Regions from separate parts of the Mesorhizobium sp. P2_D6 genome, predicted to be linked through region 2. Evidence: predicted binding sites of a transcription regulator. Region 2 holds the regulator's gene; each other region holds the start of a gene.
The links. The regulator PhoB, encoded in region 2, activates phosphate uptake and scavenging genes when phosphate is short. The targets are predictions, from matches to a motif close to TGTCATNNANCTGTCAT.

Region 1 (4,732 bases), on a different contig from region 2:
GCGCCGTGGTCGGCTTCGCCACCGTCATCGCCGCCATGCTGATCAACGCCGGCGTGCCGGTCATCCTCGCCATTCTGATCACGCTTCTGGTCGGCGTCGCCATCGGCATGTTCCACGGCTTCGGCATCGTCAAAATGGGCCTGCCGCCTTTCATCATCACGCTGGCGACGCTCACCTCGCTGCGCGGCATCGGCCTGTTGATGACCAACGGCAACTCGATCTCGATCAACAACGACGCCTTCCAGGAGTTCTCGCGCAACTCCTTCGTCGGCGTCCCCAATCTGTTCTGGATGGTGATCCTGGTCGGCATTCCGGCTTACATCTTCCTGCATCACAGCCGCTGGGGCCGCTATCTGTTCTCGGTCGGCTCCAACGCCGAGGCCTCGCGCCTGTCGGGCGTCAATGTCCAGCGCACGATCTACATGGCCTACACGCTGTCGGGCCTGTGCGCCGCCTTTGTCGGCGTGCTGCTGGCCTCCCGCATTGGTATCGGCAACCCGACCCAGGCCGAGGGCTGGGAACTGCAGGCGATCGCCTCCTCGGTGATCGGCGGCACCTCGCTGTTCGGCGCCGTCGGCTCCGTGCACGGGCCGCTGCTTGGCGCCTTCATCCTCGCCACCATCAACAACGGCGCCAACCTCTTGAACGTCAACGCCTTCTGGCAGCGCATCATTACCGGCGCGCTGATCATCATCATCGTCTATTTCGACGGCCTGCGCCGTCGCGGCAAATAATCCTCCCTGACCTTTTCGCCGGCCCGCTCGACGGACCGGCGCCTTTTTTGAACACTGGAATTGCTGAATGAAAGCCGTCGTTTGCCGCTCGCCTGGCGACCTTGTCCTGGAAGACCGCGCCGCACCAGGCGCACCACCTGCCGGCTGGGCGCTGGTCGCGGTCAGCCATATCGGCATATGCGGTACCGACTACCACATCTTCGAGGGCAAGCACCCGTTCCTTGCCTACCCCCGCATCATGGGCCACGAAGTGTCGGGCACCATCGTCGAGGCCGGTGAAGGCGTCGAACTCGCCGTCGGCGAGCCCGTCATCATCAACCCCTACCTCGCTTGCGGCAAATGCATCGCCTGCCGGCAGGGCAAGCCGAATTGCTGTGTGCGGATCGAAGTGCTCGGCGTGCATCGCGACGGCGCCATGGCCGAGCAGATCCTGGTGCCGGCGCAGAATCTTTATCCGGCGAACGGCCTGTCGCTGGCCGATGCCGCTGCCGTCGAATTTCTCGCGATCGGCGCGCATGCCGTGCGCCGTGCCCGCGCTGAACCAGGCGCCCGCACGCTGGTCATCGGTGCAGGGCCGATCGGGCTTGGCACGGCGATCTTCGCCCGCATTGCCGGGCTCGATGTCAGCCTGCTCGACATGAGCACGGAGCGGCTGGATTTTGCCAAAGGCGAACTCGGCTTCGCCACGCTCGACGGCTCGCAAAAGGCGGCGGCCGAACTGGTGCGCGATGCAACCGGCGCCGAAGGCTTCGACGTGGTTTTCGACGCCACCGGCAACGCCGCCTCCGTGCAATCTGCCTTCGCCCACGTCGCGCATGGCGGCACGCTGGTTCTGGTCAGCGTCGTCAAGGACGACATCGTCTTCTCCGACCCCGAATTCCACAAGCGCGAGATGACCTTGGTCGGCAGCCGCAATGCGCTCAAGGCCGACTTCGACCACGTCGCCGCCTCCATCCGCAACGGCGCCGTGCCGCTGGCGAAACTCGTCACCCATCGCACGACGCTGGCCGATACGCCGCACGATCTCGCCCGCTGGGCGCATGAGAAATCCGGGCTGATCAAAGCTGTGATCGAGATCGGATGAGCCGCCACAGGGTGTGTTGAGATTCAGGTCAGGCCGTGCCGAAAATGGTGGATACCGAGAACCGGAGCGGAGCGTACTTGAAGTACGTGAGCACCGGAAGCGCAGGTATCCGCCATTTGCAGGCTGGCCTCACCTGAATATCAGCACACCCTACAGCGCCGACAGCTTCAGCTCTACCCGCTCCGCCGGAAACCGCGTTTCGGAGAACTGGACCGGTCGGCCATCCGTCGTGACGTTGACGGCGACGGCGACCAGCACGATGGCCCCCGGCTGCAGGTTGAGGTCGGCAAGGTCGGCGGCATCGGCATGGCGTGCCGACAGCACCGTCGATTGCCTGAGATAATCATCCACGCCGAAACGCCGGAGCGAGGCGGTGATCGAACCGGTCTCCGCCATCACGGCATCGATGCCTGCGAAACGCTTGGCCTCGTACCAGCTGGCAGCGCGCGACACCGGCCGGCCGTCTGCTTCGCCGCGCGTCTCCAGCCGGATCACCTCAGTGCCCCTCACAAGCCCAAGCCCGTCGGCGACGCGCTGGCTGGCCGGTTCGACCGCTGATGTGAGCAACACGATGTGCCGTTCCGAAGTCTGTCCTTGCAGACCCGTCGAAAACCGCGTGCGGGCACCGATCGGATAGGACAGCCGCTTGCGCGACAATACGAAGGTGCCGCGCCCCTGCTCGGCCCGCAGCACGCCTTCCTGAACCAGCGCCGATATGGCGCTGCGCACCGTGTGGCGGTTGACGCCGTAGCGTTCGGCCAGCGCCACCTCTGGCGGCAGCGCGGCATTCTCGGCAAAATCGCCGGCGGCGATCGAGTGCAGGATCTGGTCGGCGATCTGCCGCCACAATGAGACGCCGCTGCGCCGTTCAATGCTTCTCGCCATCTGTTGCCCGGCCATTTTTGCCCCGATCACGCCCATGTCATCCACCCGTCATGGACACGGGTTAGATAATAGGTATAATTTGTATAGTTGTCTATATCACTAGACAAATTTTACACATTCAGGGAGTTGCTGCATGCGAGGACAGGAAGCCCGCGACCAGGCCGAGCGCAAAGCCCTCATGGCGACGCTGGCGCAGGCGAGCGGCGACGATATAGCCCGGCTCTGGGACGAGGCCGGTCTGACCTCGGAAGCCGAGCTTTTGCGCGGGCCGGAAACCGGCCTGGTCACCGTACGCGGCCGGATCGGCGGCGGCGGCGCGCCCTTCAATGTCGGTGAAGCCTCGGTCACCCGCGCCACCGTGCGGCTGCCGACCGGGCAGGTCGGCCACAGCTACATGCTCGGTCGCGACCGGAAGAAGGCGAAGCTGGCGGCGATCGCCGACGCGCTCTGGCAGGACCCAGCCCAGCGCCAGACGGTCGAGACAGCGCTGGTGGCGCCGTTGCGGGCCGCCCAAGGCGAAGCGCGAGAAAAGCGCCGCGCCGAGACGGCGGCAACGAAAGTGGATTTCTTCACCATGGTGCGCGGAGAAGACTGATGGACATCGCAACACAAGCAATCGACGGCGGTTTCGCCGACCCGGTGTTCAACGCCCAGACCGTCTTCCGCGCCGTCATGGACGCCATGGCACGGCCTGGCAGCGTGCAGCCTCTGCCGGTCTTCGCCCGCCCGCCGGCGCCGCTGTCGGTCACCGCCGGCGCCATCGCGCTGGCGCTCTGCGACCACGATACGCCGCTCTGGCTCGACCCAGCTCTGCAGGCTTCGGTCGCGGTAAAAGCTTGGCTCGGTTTCCACGCCGGCGCCCCGCTTGCCAACACGCCGGCCGATGCGCATTTCGCCTTGATCGCCAACCCGGCGGAGATGGCGGCGCTCGACGGTTTTTCGCAAGGCACGCAGGACTACCCCGATCGCTCGACGACGCTGATCCTGCAGGTCGGCAATCTCGTCTCTGGCGCGCCGCTGCTGCTCAAAGGTCCCGGCATCGAAACCACCGCGACCATCGCGCCGGCGCAGATGCCGCGGCACTTCGTCGAACAGTGGAAGCAGAACATCAGCCGCTTTCCGCGCGGCGTCGACATCATCCTGGCGGCGCCTGACGGCGTCGCCTGCCTGCCGCGCACGACACGCATCAAGACGATGGAGGCGTAAAAATGTATGTCGCGGTAAAAGGCGGTGAAGCCGCAATTGCCAATGCCCACAGCCTGCTCGCCGACCGCCGGCGCGGCGACCGTTCGGTGCCGGCACTGCGCCTCGACCAGATCGTCGAGCAGCTGGCGCTCGGCGTCGACCGGGTGATGAGCGAAGGCTCGCTTTACGATCGTGAGCTGGCCGCGCTCGCCATCGTCCAAGCGCGCGGCGACATGATCGAGGCGATCTTCCTGGTGCGCGCCTATCGCACGACGCTGCCGCGCTTCGGCTACAGCAATCCTATCGACACCGGCGCCATGCTGGTCGAGCGGCGCGTGTCGGCGACCTACAAGGATTTGCCCGGCGGCCAGTTGCTTGGGCCGACCTTCGACTACACCCACCGGCTGCTCGACCCCGAGCTTGCCGCCGGCGCCGATGTCGCCGAGCCGTTGCAGCGCGTTGGTGAAGCGGAGGCAATGCCGCGCGTCTCGGCGATCCTTGCCCGCGAAGGCCTGATCGAGCCGGACGGCGAGATGCCGCAGGATCATGTCCCCGGCGACATCACACGCGAGCCGCTGGAATTCCCGATGGCGCGCGACATCCGCCTGCAGGCGCTGTCGCGCGGCGATGAGGGTTTCCTGCTGGCGCTCGGCTATTCCACCCAGCGCGGCTATGCCCGCAACCACCCGTTCGTCGGCGAGGTCCGTATCGGCGAGGTCGAGCTGGAGCTCGACGTGCCGGAACTGCCCTTTGCCGTGCCGCTCGGCTCGGTCCGCGTCACCGAATGTCAGATGGTCAACCAGTTCAAGGGCTCGGCCAAGGCACCGCCGCAATTTACGCGTGG
Region 2 (4,732 bases):
CCTGGAAGTTCGACCACGACACGCCGATGACCTTGTCCTTCGCCTGCGCGACCGACACTAGCGTCAGCGACATGGCGACACCCGCCAGCATGGCGGCTGCAAATCTGTTCATGATAACCCTCCCTGCGCCGCGCGCGGCGCGACAAAACTGGCCCGAAGGCCGGCACACAGAGGCTCTATTTTTTCGAGCCTCGAAAAAATACTGGTCCAACGGCGAGGCGCTGTCAACATCGATTCTGATGGAATCTGATGGCCTCTGTGAATTTTTTCGAGACTCGCAATAAACAATGACAGCGCGGCCTGCTTCTGCCAATATTTGGCTGGTGCCACCAAATGCCTCCACTATCATGAGGCGCGAGGAGGACCGGGAGGAAAAATGTCGGTTGGAATCCGCCACGACGATCTGCGCCGTCGCAACCGTGCGATGGTGATTTCGGCCGTGCGCCGGGCCGGCCAGCCGTCGCGGACCGAGATTGCGGCGACCACCGGCCTCAGCCATTCGACCATATCGGCGATCTCGTCTGATCTGATTCAAGAAGGCATCCTGGCCGAGAGCAAACCCGGCGAGACGGGTGCGCTGAAGCGCGGCCGGCCGCAGGTCGGCCTTGGCCTCAATCCGGAAGCGGCGGCGGTGATGACCGTGGTGCTGTCGCTGAACTTCCTCTCCGTCACCGTCATCGACTATGCCGGCCATGTGGTCGCCGAGGAGCAGCGCCGGCTGGACACGCTGACCATGCCGCGCGACGAGCTGATCGGCGAATGCACGGCAATCGTGCGGCGGCGGCTCGAGGATCCCGATCTTGATGTTCAGAGCATCGCCCGCATTGCCATGGGCATCCAGGGCATCACCGATTCGCAGGCGCGCGCCATGCTGTGGTCGCCTATCACGCCGCTGACCGACATTGCCTTCGCCGACATACTGGAAGCGGAATTCGGCATTCCGGCCACCATGGAAAACGACTGCAACATGATGGCGGTGGCGCTGCAATGGCGCCAGCCTGAGCGCTACCGCGACAATTTCATCGCCATCCTGCTCTCGCATGGCATCGGCATGGGGCTGGTGCTGAAGGGCGAATTGTTCACCGGCACCCATTCCTCGGGCGGCGAGTTCGGCCACATGATCCACCGGCCCGGCGGCGCGCTGTGCCGTTGCGGGCGGCGCGGCTGCGTGGAGGCCTATGCCGGCAACTACGCCATCTGGCGCAGCGCCAAAATGATGAGCGAGGATGCCGAACCGGTCGATGTCGGCGACGCCGACATGCGGGCGCTCGCCGCACGTGCCCGCGAGACCGACGGCCCCGAGCGCGAAGCCTACCGCAAAGCCGGCGAGGCGCTTGGCTTCGGCCTCGGCAGCCTGTTCGCGCTGATCGATCCAGCACCTGTCGCCATGGTCGGAGTCAGCGCCGCCGCGTTCGATCTGATCGAACCGGCATTGCGCGAAGCGATTGCTCAGACTGCCGGCGGCCAGCACTCGAAATCGATCTCCTTCGACACCGAGCCCAACGAACTGCCGCTGATCCGCGAAGGCTGCGCCATGCGCGCGCTCAGCTTCGTCGACCAGGAGATTTTCGCACCGGGGATTCAGGCGAAAGCGGGCAAGCATGTCGCCTGAGGGGCCGGCAACAGCGCGGCGCGCCTAATCTTCCCGGATAGCGTAGCCGGCGCCGCGGATGGTGCGGATGACGTCGGGCATGCGGCCATTGTTGACCGCCTTGCGCAGTCGGCCGACATGCACGTCGACCGTGCGCTCGTCGATATAGATCGTCTCGCCCCAGACATTGTCGAGCAGCTGGCTGCGCGAGAACACGCGGCCGGGATGGCGCATCATGAATTCGAGCAGGCGGAACTCGGTCGGTCCGAGCCTGATTTCGCTCTTCTTGCGGTAGACGCGGTGCGATTCACGGTCGAGCACGATGTCGCCGACCTTGAGCACGCTGGACAGCACTTCCGGCTTGGCGCGGCGCAGCAACGCTTTCACGCGCGCCATGAATTCCGGTGTCGAGAACGGCTTGACCAGATAGTCGTCGGCGCCGGTGGACAGGCCACGCACGCGGTCGCTCTCCTCGCCACGCGCGGTCAGCATGATGATCGGCAGCCGTTCGGTCTCGGGCCGCATGCGCAGCCGGCGGCAGAGCTCGATGCCGGACACCGCCGGCACCATCCAGTCGAGCACCAGAAGGTCGGGCACATTTTCCTGCAGCCGAATTTCGGCCTCGTCGCCGCGCGTCACCACCTCGACCTGGTAGCCTTCGGATTCGAGGTTGTAGCGGAGAAGCACGCCCAGCGGCTCCTCGTCCTCCACGACCATGATGCGTGGCGCGATCATCAGCAGTTCACCCTTGTCAGGCCGAAGTGGCCATCGCCGTCTCGTCCTGCTTCGGGCGATTGGCGGGCAATTGCTGGCCGGTCAGCACATAATACGCATTTTCAGCGATGTTGGTGACATGATCACCGATGCGCTCCAGATTCTTGGCGCAGAACAGGAGATGCGTGCAGGCGGTGATGTTGCGCGGGTCTTCCATCATGTAGGTCAAGAGTTCACGAAACACCGACGTGTATTTGACGTCGACACGTTCGTCCTCATTCCTGAGTTTCGCCAGGGCTGCGGCATCCGCGGCGGCATATTCCTCGACCACCCCTTGCACCTGGATCAGCACCAGCTGCGCCATCGCATCGATGGAATGCGAGAGGTCGCGCGGCGTGACGCTGAGGCCCACAGTGCCAACGCGCTTGGCGATGTTCTTAGCGAGATCGCCGATGCGCTCGAGGTCGCCGGCCATGCGGATCGAGCCGACCACGGCACGCAGATCGTTGGCCATCGGCTGGCGCTTGGCGATGAGCGTGATGGCGCGATCGTCGAGTTCCCGCTGGCGCGCGTCCATGATGGCGTCGTCGGAAACGACACGTTGCGCCAACGCATTGTCGGAATTGAGCAGCGCTTTTGTCGAGCCGCTGACCATCGACCCGGCCAGATCGCCCATGTCGCGGATCAGCTTGCTGATCTGGCCCAACTCTTCATCGAAGGAGGCGACGGTATGTTCACCCATGATCGTGGTCCTCGTGCCTGAAAATTCAACCGCTGGACGGCTCAGCCGAAGCGGCCGGTAATGTAGTCCTGGGTGCGCTTGTCGTCGGGATTGGTGAACATCTTGTCGGTGGCGCCCTCCTCGACCAGGTAGCCGAGGTGGAACATCGCCGTGCGCTGCGACACGCGCGCCGCCTGCTGCATCGAGTGGGTGACGATGACGATCGTGTAATTCTGGCGCAGCTCGTCGATCAGCTCCTCGACGCGTGCGGTGGCAATCGGGTCGAGTGCCGAGCAGGGTTCGTCCATCAGGATTACTTCCGGCGACACCGCAATGGCGCGCGCGATGCACAGGCGCTGCTGCTGGCCGCCGGACAGGCCGGTGCCGGGCTCCTGCAGGCGGTCCTTGACCTCGTTCCAGATCGCCGCCTTCTTCAAGCTCGACTCGACGATCTGGTCCATGTCGGACTTGCGCTTGGCTAGGCCATGGATGCGCGGGCCGTAGGCAACGTTCTCGTAGATCGACTTCGGGAACGGATTGGGCTTCTGGAACACCATGCCGACGCGAGCCCTGAGTTCGACGACGTCGATGTTCTTGTCATAGATGTCATCCTCGTCGAGCGTGATCTTGCCGGTCACCCGCGCCGAATCGATGGTGTCGTTCATGCGGTTGAGGCAGCGCAGGAAGGTCGACTTGCCGCAGCCGGACGGGCCGATCAGCGCCGTCACCTGGTTCTGGCGGACGTCGAGATTGACGTCGAACAGCGCCTGCTTCTCGCCGTAGAACACGCCGACCTTGTCGCCGCGCATCTTGATGACTTCGTTCGACTTGGCGTTCATTTTGTCGCCCACTGCGTTTTCAAGGGACTGTTCGGTCATGATGTTCATACCAAATTGCCTTTTTTCTACCAGCGCCGCTCGAACCGGCGCCGAAGCACGATCGCGGTGATGTTCATGGCCATGAGGAAGACGAGCAGGATGATGATGGCGCCGGACATGCGCTCGACAAAAGCGCGTTCGGCCTCGTTTGCCCACATGTAGATCTGCACCGGCAGTGCGGTCGCCGGATCGAAAGGCGTCTTCGGATAGTCGGCGACGAAGGCGACCATGCCGATCAGAAGCAGCGGTGCTGTCTCACCCAGCGCACGCGCCAGGCCGATAATCGTGCCGGTCAGGATGCCGGGAGCGGCAAGCGGCAGTATGTGCTGAAACACCATCTGCATCTTCGAGGCGCCAAGCCCAAGCGCTGCCGAGCGGATCGACGGCGGCACCGCGGCAAGGGCCGCGCGCGTCGCGATGATGATGGTCGGCAGCGTCATCAATGTCAGCACCAGGCCGCCGACAAAGGCGGCCGAGCGCGGCATGCCGAGGAAGTTGATGAACACGGCAAGGCCGAGCAGACCGAAGACGATCGACGGCACCGCCGCAAGATTGTTGATGTTGACCTCGATCAGGTCGGTGAAGCGGTTCTTCTTGGCGAATTCCTCGAGATAGATCGAGGCCGCGACGCCGATCGGCAGCGCCAAAAGCAGCACGATCACCATCATGTAGAACGAGCCGATGATCGCCACGCCCATGCCTGACGTCTCGGGCCGGCTGGAGGCGCCATAGGTGAACAGACCGGTGTTGAAATGCTCGGCCATTACGCCGTCGGCCTTGAGTTTGTTCATCCAGTCGATCTGCTGGTTGGACACCTTGCGGCGCGCT
Region 3 (4,732 bases), on a different contig from region 2:
GCCGCGAGGCCGAGATTGCCGTAGCTGACCTTCATCTCGCCGAGATACTTCGCCGAGGCCGGGATCGCCTGGTCGATGTCGAAGGGATCGGCAAGGCCACGCATCTTGGCCGTACCCGGCATGAACTGGGCGATGCCTTCAGCGCCGACCGGGCTCACCGCATTGGGATCAAACCGGCTTTCCTTCCAGATCAGCCGGGCGAAGTAATCCTTGGGCAGGCCGTTCTGCTCGGCATGCGTCTCGATCAGGTCGCAAACGCGGCCAATCAACCGTTTCGCCGCCGAGCGCGATTGTGGTGGATCGGCGAGTGCCTGTCCGGCGCAACCCAGCCCACAGAGCAGGATCACACCGGCTTTGAGTAACGCGCGCATCGGCCTATTCGGCCGCGGCCTTGCCGTGCTGTCCAAACCGCTGCTCGATATAGTCCGCGACCATTTTCTCGAAATCCGCGGCGATCGATGGGCCACGCAGCGTAGCCGCCTTCTTGCCGTCGACGAAGACGGGCGCCGTCGGCGTCTCGCCGGTGCCGGGCAGCGATATGCCGATGTCGGCATGCTTGGACTCGCCGGGGCCGTTGACGATGCAGCCCATCACCGCGACCTTGAGATTCTCGACGCCGGGATATTTTTCGCGCCACACCGGCATGTTCTTGCGCAGGTCTGCCTGGATGTTCTGCGCCAACTCCTGGAACACGGTGGATGTGGTGCGGCCGCAGCCGGGGCAAGCGGCGACGATCGGCACGAACTGGCGAAAGCCCATGGTCTGCAAGAGCTCCTGCGACACCTGCACCTCGCGCGTGCGGTCGCCATTCGGCTCCGGCGTCAGCGAGATGCGAATGGTGTCGCCAATGCCTTGCTGCAAAAGGATGCCCATGGCGGCCGACGAGGCGACAATGCCCTTGGAGCCCATGCCGGCTTCGGTGAGGCCGAGATGCAGCGCATGGTTGGAGCGCGTTGCAAGCTCGGTATAGACGGCTATCAAATCCTGCACGCCGCTGACCTTGGCCGACAGGATGATCTTTTCGCGGGCAAGCCCGATCTCTTCCGCCATTTCGGCCGACAGGATCGCCGACTGCACGATCGCCTCGCGGGTGACCTCCTGCGCCGTCAGCGGAAAACCTTGGCGCTGGTTTTCGTCCATCAGCCGGGTGAGCAGCTCCTGGTCGAGCGACCCCCAATTGACGCCGATGCGCACCGGCTTGTCGTGCTTGATCGCCATTTCGACGATCGCCGCGAACTGGCGGTCCTTCTTGTCCTTGAAGCCGACATTGCCCGGATTGATGCGGTATTTGGCCAGCGCTTCGGCACAGGCCGGATGATCGGAAAGCAGCTTGTGGCCGATATAATGGAAATCGCCGACCAGCGGCACATTGATGCCGAGCCGTTCGAGCCGCTCGCGAATGCGCGGCACAGCGGCGGCGCTCTCGTCGCGATCGACGGTGATACGCACGATCTCGGAGCCGGCGCGGTGCAGCGCCGCGACCTGGGCGACCGTCTGATCGATATCGGCCGTGTCGGTGTTGGTCATCGACTGCACGACGACCGGCGCGCCGCCGCCGACGGTCACACCGCCGACATCGACGCCGACCGAGGTGCGGCGCGGAAAGGGGGAGGAAAAATATCCGGTCATGCCGGCAGCCTCTTGAGCTCCTGAGCGGCCTGCGTTCGCGTTGACGCGCAAACCTACGCTCAAACAGTTATCAGCGCATTGCGCTGAGGTTCGGGCATGAGGTGGAGGAGCAAAGATGGCTTGTCAATGGCGACAGGCGGGCAGAGTCGACAAATCACGGTGGCGCGGCGACCCGTCACAGACGGTGTCGACCGGCCAACAGTGTGGGAATCAGTAACAAGAACAAGCCTCCGGCGGCGTGTCGCCACCGGAGCGATGGATACGCGCCTGAACGGCGCGTCTAATCCAGGAAGGGCGTCAATGTGTCGTCGGTTTCGCCTTCAGTTTTTCAATCTCGTCCTTGAGTGCCAGCTTGCGTCGCTTGAGATTCACGATTTCGAGGTCGTCGACCGATGGATGGTTCATTGCATCGTCGATTTCGCGTTCGATATCACCGTGTTTCCGCTGCAACTCATCAAGATGGGATGCAAGAGACATGATTGGTTCTCCCTTTCATGGTTTCCTCGATTGCAGCCGTCAAAGGCACGTCCACCGCAGGTCGTTCTGTGACGGCACCATGACACTCTGCCACCATCCAGCGGCGATGTCGAATGCTGCGTGGTAGCATTCCACGACAATGTGAAATGTGGTATTGGCTGCGCGCCGGCTACAAAACCCCACCGGTCCCGCCCAATCAGGCCCATCATTGGGCGCCGCAGACGTGCAGACGGTAGATAATGTCCGAACAGGAACAGGCTGATATCCGCCTCGAATTTTCTCGGCTGAAACAAGAGCATGCCGATTTCGACGCGGCCATCAATGCGATGATCGCCATGGGTTGTGATCCCTTGCAGATCCAACGCATGAAGAAGAAAAAACTGTTCCTCAAGGACCGGCTGATGGCGCTGGAAGACAAGATCATTCCGGACATCATCGCCTGAGCAATAGCCTCAGAGCCTGACCCCTTACCCCGGGATCGAAAGCCTTGCGGCGCGTTCACGTAATAGCGCAACAAGCTCGTCGGTTTTTTCCTTCGCGGTGTCGATCGGAACCACCAGGCACATCGTTGCCTCAACCTTGCCTGTGACGGAAAACACTGGGGCAGCCAGGCATTTGGTATAGGCGTCGACCAGCCCTGAAGTAATGCAATAGCCGGTCGTCCTGGCCGTCGCGATATCGGCGATGAAGTCGTCGAGCTGCAGCCTGCGCCCATCGGGCAGCAAAAGGTCGTCGTCCGACACCATGTCCTGGACGGCGTCCCTTTCCAACCCGGCCAGAAGCAGCCGCCCTGATGCCGTCCATGGCAGCGGGATCTGCAGGCCGGTGGCGGAGCTGATGCGGAACGGCCTGGTGCCTGGGCTGGAATGGACGATGGTGTAGCGGCCGCTTTGCAGCATGCACAATTCGGACGTCTCGCCGGTCTCGCGCGACAGATTGTCGACCTCCTGCCGGCCCCTGCGGAGCAGGTCGTTGCCCCTGACATAGTCCATTCCGTAGAGGTAGAGCTTCTTGCCGAAGTAGACCCTGTTGCCGTCGCCCTCCATCTCCAGAAGACCCGCATCGACCAGCAAGCGCACCAGCGTATAGGTCGTCGAACGCGGCGCGTTGACGCCCTTGGCGAGATCGCCAATGCCGATCGCACGCTGCGTGGTGTGCAGGAACTCAAATATCTCGAGCACCCGGTTGAGACCCTTTTCGCGAGAGCCGGGGGTCTTGTCCTCGGTCGGGCTGACGTCGGGCCGATCTTTAACGCCAATGTCGTCTTGCATTACTGATTCCTGATGTTAGTATCTGTCTTGTACAAGGTACATGTGTCTTTTGTAAGAGACAAATTGCAAAAAAAGAGCATGGACCTGAAAAAGGGGTACACACGAAAAGGAGGTCGCAGTGAACGACACATCCAAGAGACGTGATTTTCTGAAATTAGGAATGGCCGGGCTCGCCACGGCCGGAGTCATAGGCGCATCCGCCTCGGTCGACGTTCAGAAGGCGGCGGCGCAGGCCGCACCGGACAGCCTGCTGCGCACCGTTCTGGAGCGTGGCAAGCTGATCGTCGGCACCGGCAGCACCAACGCACCCTGGCATTTCGAGAACGATGCCGGCGAACTCGTCGGCATGGACATCACCATGGGCCATATCCTGGCCAAGGGTCTTTTCGACGACCCGACCAAGGTCGAGTTCGTCATGCAAGACCCGGCGCAGCGCATCCCCAATGTCACAACCAACAAGGTCGACATCACCATTCAGTTCATGACCATGACTGCCCAGCGCTCGCAGTTGATCAATTTCTCCAGGCCGTACTACGTCGAGGGTGTCGCGCTGCTGACGCTTCCGACAGCCGAGAACAAGACATTCGACAAGCTGCTCGCCGGCGGTTCGGCGACACGGATTTCCATCCTGCAGAACGTTGATGCCGAGCAGAATGTCCATCTCGTCCTGCCGCAGTCGCAGGTGATGCAGATCGACACCCAGGCCAATGTGCTCCAGGCGCTGGAATCGAAGCGCGTCGACGCGGCCGCCGTCGATCTCTCGACGGTCCGCTGGCTCGCCTCGCGCAATCCCGACAAGTATTTCGATGCCGGCAAGAGCTGGTTCTCGATGCTTTACGGCGCCGCACTCCGGCAAGGCGATCTCGACTGGCTGACCTTCGTCAACACGACCTTCGCGACCGCAATGTTCGGTCATGAAACGGCGCTCTACGACGCGGCATTCAAGGACTATTTCGGGTTGGAGCCGCCGGCGCGGCATCCTGGTTTCCCGGTCATCTGACGCAGCCTGTGGAAGGGTGCCCGGCACCCTTCCACCTCTTCTTTGACGTTCCTCGGCATTGCGGGAGACGCATGGGCTACACGCTCAACTTCAACCTGATCTGGCGGCATTTCGACAAGCTATGGGGCGGCCTGCTGCTCAGCCTTGAGCTCGCCGTCATCTCGATCGCCATCGGCATCGTCATCGGCCTGGTGCTGGCGGTCTGGTACGTCTCGGCCGGACGCGTGGTGCGCGCCATCATCGCGGCTTATGTCGAGTTCATCCGCAACGTGCCGCTGATCCTGCTGGTCTATCTCGTCTTCTACGGCGTGCCGACCGTGGTGGATCTCGCCTACGACGCGCCGACCTCGTTCGT
Region 4 (4,732 bases), on a different contig from region 2:
TGGCCCGATGAAAGATTACGAACACCCATTCTTCCGGCCGCTGTGGCGGCGCGTTGCCGTCGTCGCCGTCTGCGTGATCTGGGCGATCATCGAATTCGCCTCCGGCACGCCGTTCTGGGGCGTCATCGCGCTCGGCTTCGCCGGCTACGCCGTCTGGCAGTTCTTCTATCTCTACAAGCCGGTCGACGAGGCGAAGCCTCCGGTCGAGCCGAAGACTGGCGCCGAACCGAAGGAATGACCGCAATGTCGAAACTGCTCGTCAAAGCCGACAAGGGCCATGGCCGCGTCGCCCATGTCACGCCCAAAAGCGCCGGCTGGACCTATGTCGGCTTCGACCTGCACCGGCTGAAGCCGGGCGAAAACGCCTCGGGAAAGACGGGCGATCGCGAAGTCTGCCTGGTGTTCGTCACCGGCAAGGGCACGGGAACAGCCGGCGGCCAGGAACTCGGCCTGCTGGGCGAGCGCATGTCGCCCTTCGAGGGCAAGCCATGGTCGGTCTACGTCCCGCAGGGATCGGACTGGTCGGTGACTGCGGACACCGATCTCGAACTCGCGGTTTGCTCGGCGCCGGGCCTGGGCGGCGGCCTGCCGGTGCGCGTCATCGCACCTGACGATCTCGGCCAGGAAGTGCGCGGCAAGGGCACCAACACGCGTTACGTCACCAACATATTGCCGGAGGGCAAGCCGGCCGACTCGCTGCTGGTGGTCGAGGTCATCACGCCCGGCGGCCATACATCGAGCTATCCGCCACACAAGCACGACCAGGACAATCTGCCGGCCGAATCCTATCTCGAGGAAACCTACTATCATCGCCTCAACCCGCCGCAGGGCTTCGCCTTCCAGCGCGTCTATACCGATGCCGACAAGTCGGGCGCCCGCGAACTGGACGAGGCGATGGCGATCGAGGACGGCGATGTCGTGCTGGTGCCCAAGGGCTACCACCCCTGCGCCGCCTGCCATGGCTACGACCTCTATTACCTCAACGTCATGGCCGGCCCGAAGCGGACGTGGAAATTCCACAACGCGCCCGAGCACGAATGGCTGATGAAGGCCTGACCACCCCTGTCTTTCAGGGGGAAGCTGTTGGCCCAGTTCGGAAAAATCGTCGGCTAACGACCGATGGGGTCGATTTGCCATCGAAAACCCTTCAAGCTTCGTCAATCCGTCATGGAAATCACCTATGGCAGCGGGGACGGTGCATGTCGCCCAAAAGTGCGCAGCGGTTTTGGGATAACGACATGCCGAAGCAAATAGACTTAAAGCGCGCCGCATCGAGTCCTCAAGAGGCGGCGCGCTTTAACGAGGATTTTCGATGCGCTACGCCATCTATTTCACCCCAAGGCAGGACGAGCCACTGGCGCGGATCGCCGCCAACTGGCTGGGACGTGACCCCTTCGGCGCCGCCACAAAGCCGGTCGAAGCGGTGGGCGACCTGTCGGCGGCGGAAGTCGCCTTCCACACCGCATCGGCGCGCCGCTACGGTTTCCACGCGACGCTGAAGGCGCCCTTCCGGCTGGCCGCCAACGAGACCGAAAGCTCCCTGCGTGCCGCCCTCGACGTCTTTGCCGAAGCGACGCCGACCGTCACCATCCCGCGCCTCATCGTCAGCCAGATCGACGGCTTCTTCGCTTTGGTGCCGCAAGGCCCGCTGCCGCCGCTCAATCGTTTTGCCGATGATGTCGTGCTTGGCTTCGACCGCTTTCGCGCTCCGCTGACCGAAGCCGAGATCGAGCGCCGCAGCCCGGATTCGCTGAAGCCGGCCGAGTTCCGCAATCTCTGCCAGTGGGGCTACCCCTATGTCTTCGAGACGTTTCGCTTCCACATGACCCTGTCCGGCCGGGCCGGGCCACAGGAAAGCCTACGTCTGCGCGCAGCAATCGACAGCCTGTTCGTCGAGGTGCTGCAGCAGCCGGTGCTGGTCGATGCGCTGACGCTGTTTGTCGAAACCGAACCGGGCGCCCCGTTCATGGTGCTCTCCCATCATGCGCTCGGCCGCCGCGCGGCCAGAAAAACCGCCTGACCACTTCGCCTGAAACCCAAGGACTGCCTGAGATGACTGCCGAGACCGTTTTGACCAATGCCCGCATCGTGCTTGCCGACGAGATCGTCGAGGGCTCGCTCGTACTGCGCGACGGTTTTATCGCCGGCATCGACGCCGGCACCGGGCGGACCGGCGAGGATATGGGCGGCGACTACATCATCCCCGGCCTGGTCGAGCTCCACACCGATCATCTCGAAGGCCATTATGCGCCGCGGCCGAAAGTGCGCTGGAACCCGATCGCCGCCGTGCTCGCCCATGACGCGCAGGTCGCCACCGCCGGCATCACCACGGTGCTCGACGCCTTGCGCGTCGGCATGGACGAGGATGCGGATCTCACCTCCGACGACATCCGCAAGCTGGCCGATGCCATCGAGGACAGCGTGGCGCAGGATCGCCTGCGGGCCGACCATTTCCTGCACCTGCGCTGCGAGGTCTCGGCGCCGGACTGTCTGCAGGCCTTCGCCAATTTCGACGGCGATGAGCGGGTCAAACTGGCGTCGCTGATGGACCATGCGCCGGGACAGCGCCAGTTCGTCAACCTCGAGACTTACGCCTATTACTATCAGCGCAAGCTGAAGCTGACCGATCGCGACTTCAAGCTGTTCTGCGAAAAGCGCATGTCGGAATCGGCGAAGAATTCGGGACCGAACCGGGTAGCGATATCGGCCGCCTGCAACGAGCGCGGCATTGTGCTGGCAAGCCATGACGACGCCACATCAGGCCATGTCGACGAGGCAATTGAGCAAGGCGTGCGCGTTGCCGAATTCCCGACCACGCAGGAAGCGGCCAAGGCTTCAAAGGAGGCTGGACTCGGAGTGCTGATGGGCGCGCCCAACGTCATGCGCGGCGCCTCGCACTCCGGCAATGTTTCGGCCCGCACGCTGGCCGCCGACGGACTGCTCGACATCTTGTCGTCCGACTACATTCCCTTCAGCCTGATCCAGTCGGCCTTCTTTCTAGGCGACGTCGTCGAAGGCATTTCCCTGCCGCAGGCGGTCGCCATGGTGTCGAAGAACCCGGCCGAGGCCATCGGCCTCAGCGATCGCGGCGTCATCGAACCGGGCCGCCGTGCCGATTTGGTGCGCGTGCGCGTCGACGACCATGTGCCGGTCGTGCGCACCGTCTGGCGCCAGGGACGCCGGGTGGCCTGATGGTCTCGGCGTCGATCGAGCGCGAACTCACCGCCGAGGCCTTTCCGGTCCGCAACGGCGTCTTTGTCGCCGTCGTCGGCCCGAGCGGCGCCGGCAAGGATACGGTGATCGGCTACGCCAAGGCGCTGTTTGCCGATGAGACAAGGCTGGAGTTCGTGCGCCGGGTCATCACCAGGCCGAGCGACGCGGCAAGCGAGGACCACGACACGCTGGCCGACGCTGCCTTTGTCGAGGCCGAGGCTGATGGCGCCTTCGCCATTTCCTGGGAGGCGCACGGTCTGCGCTACGGCATCCCGGCCGATGTCGACTGGTCGATTGCCAACGGCCACGTGGCGGTCGCCAATGTGTCGCGCGCGGTCATCCCGGTTCTGCGTGAGCGCTATGCCAATCTGGCTGTAGTCGAGATCACCGCTGCCCCGGAAATCCTCGCCGAACGGCTCGCCCGGCGCGGCCGCGAATCGCGCGGCGAAGTGCTCGCCCGCCTCGCCCGCAGCGCCAATGTCGCTTTGTCCGGACCCGGCGTCACCTCCATCGACAATGGCGGCCCGCGCGAAGCCGCCGGCGAACGCTTCGCCGAAGTGCTGCGCAAGGCGATGGCGTTCTCCGACATGTCGGGGGTAATTTAGCACTACTCCGCTGCCACGGCGCCCTTGCGGCTGGCGTCGAGCATCAGCCGTCTTGCGCGGAACACGCCCCATTGCTGGTCGACCAGCACGCCGATGAGGATCACGCCGCCCATCACCGCGAAGTTGAGCGAAGACGGGATGCCGAGCAGATTGACCAGGTTCTGCAACTCCTGCAGCAGCACGGTGCCGAGGATGACGCCGACCAGCGAGCCTTCGCCGCCGCGCAGCGAGAAGCCGCCGAGCACCGCCGCCGCGATGGCGTAGAGTTCATAGAACTGGCCATGGCTGGCCGGCGAAATCGAGCGCGTATACATGGCGAAATAGATCGCCGACAGCGCCGTCAGCACGCCGCAGATGACATAGGCGGCCATGACGACGCGGCCGGTGCGGATCCCGGAATATTTCGCGGCTTCCTCGTTCTTGCCGATTGCATAGAGATAGCGGCCGAACACCGAGCGGTGCAGCACCACCCACATGACGATGGCGATGACGATCAGCGCGATGAAGCTGTTGGGCACGCCCCATGACCGACCCGCGGTGAGGAATTCCAGCTCCGGAAAATTCTGCCCGAAGCCGAAGCCCGCCGTGCCGTCGGCGGTGTAGAAGCGCGCCACGCCGCGATAGATCAGCAGGCCGCAGAGCGTCACCACGAAGGGCTGCAATTTGAGCCGGGTGATCAGCCAGCCATGCACCAACCCGATGATGCCGCCGAGCACCAGGATCAGCGGCAGCGCAATCGGCCATCCCAAACCGCGTACGGCGATGAAGTCGATGAACAGCGTACCGAGCAGGGCAACCACCGAGCCGACCGACAATTCGATGCCGCCGGTGATGATGACGAAGGCCTGGCCGATCGACAGGATGCCGAACAGGCCGATCAGGTTCGACGTATTGGCAAGATTGATCGGCAGCAG

Region 1: a site for PhoB is predicted at 2,739-2,755, ahead of phnF (phosphonate metabolism transcriptional regulator PhnF). Genes of this name have one in related genera too.
Region 3: a site for PhoB is predicted at 2,175-2,191, ahead of AC1D1L_RS09835 (YdcH family protein). Genes of this name have one in related genera too.
Region 4: a site for PhoB is predicted at 1,153-1,169, ahead of AC1D1L_RS17315 (DUF1045 domain-containing protein). Genes of this name have one in related genera too.

What each region holds. Positions count from the first base shown of each region.
Region 1 covers NZ_JBFUEG010000012.1:124,828-129,559, forward strand. Annotated here, with positions in the region: gene AC1D1L_RS23695 (ABC transporter permease) at 1-734, shown strand, start outside; gene AC1D1L_RS23700 (zinc-binding alcohol dehydrogenase family protein) at 802-1,818, shown strand; gene phnF (phosphonate metabolism transcriptional regulator PhnF) at 1,969-2,718, opposite strand; gene phnG (phosphonate C-P lyase system protein PhnG) at 2,837-3,298, shown strand; gene phnH (phosphonate C-P lyase system protein PhnH) at 3,298-3,909, shown strand; gene AC1D1L_RS23720 (carbon-phosphorus lyase complex subunit) at 3,912-4,732, shown strand, end outside.
Region 2 covers NZ_JBFUEG010000018.1:16,359-21,090, reverse strand. Annotated here, with positions in the region: gene xylF (D-xylose ABC transporter substrate-binding protein) at 1-112, opposite strand, end outside; gene AC1D1L_RS27450 (ROK family protein) at 377-1,612, shown strand; gene phoB (phosphate regulon transcriptional regulator PhoB) at 1,637-2,326, opposite strand; gene phoU (phosphate signaling complex protein PhoU) at 2,343-3,047, opposite strand; gene pstB (phosphate ABC transporter ATP-binding protein PstB) at 3,089-3,913, opposite strand; gene pstA (phosphate ABC transporter permease PstA) at 3,931-4,732, opposite strand, start outside.
Region 3 covers NZ_JBFUEG010000004.1:40,700-45,431, forward strand. Annotated here, with positions in the region: gene AC1D1L_RS09825 (transglycosylase SLT domain-containing protein) at 1-371, opposite strand, end outside; gene ispG (flavodoxin-dependent (E)-4-hydroxy-3-methylbut-2-enyl-diphosphate synthase) at 376-1,629, opposite strand; gene AC1D1L_RS09835 (YdcH family protein) at 1,927-2,106, opposite strand; gene AC1D1L_RS09840 (YdcH family protein) at 2,346-2,549, shown strand; gene AC1D1L_RS09845 (IclR family transcriptional regulator) at 2,574-3,377, opposite strand; gene AC1D1L_RS09850 (transporter substrate-binding domain-containing protein) at 3,496-4,377, shown strand; gene AC1D1L_RS09855 (amino acid ABC transporter permease) at 4,449-4,732, shown strand, end outside.
Region 4 covers NZ_JBFUEG010000007.1:208,242-212,973, forward strand. Annotated here, with positions in the region: gene AC1D1L_RS17305 (DUF3329 domain-containing protein) at 8-238, shown strand; gene iolB (5-deoxy-glucuronate isomerase) at 244-1,056, shown strand; gene AC1D1L_RS17315 (DUF1045 domain-containing protein) at 1,313-2,020, shown strand; gene AC1D1L_RS17320 (alpha-D-ribose 1-methylphosphonate 5-triphosphate diphosphatase) at 2,053-3,192, shown strand; gene phnN (phosphonate metabolism protein/1,5-bisphosphokinase (PRPP-forming) PhnN) at 3,189-3,818, shown strand; gene AC1D1L_RS17330 (ABC transporter permease) at 3,821-4,732, opposite strand, start outside.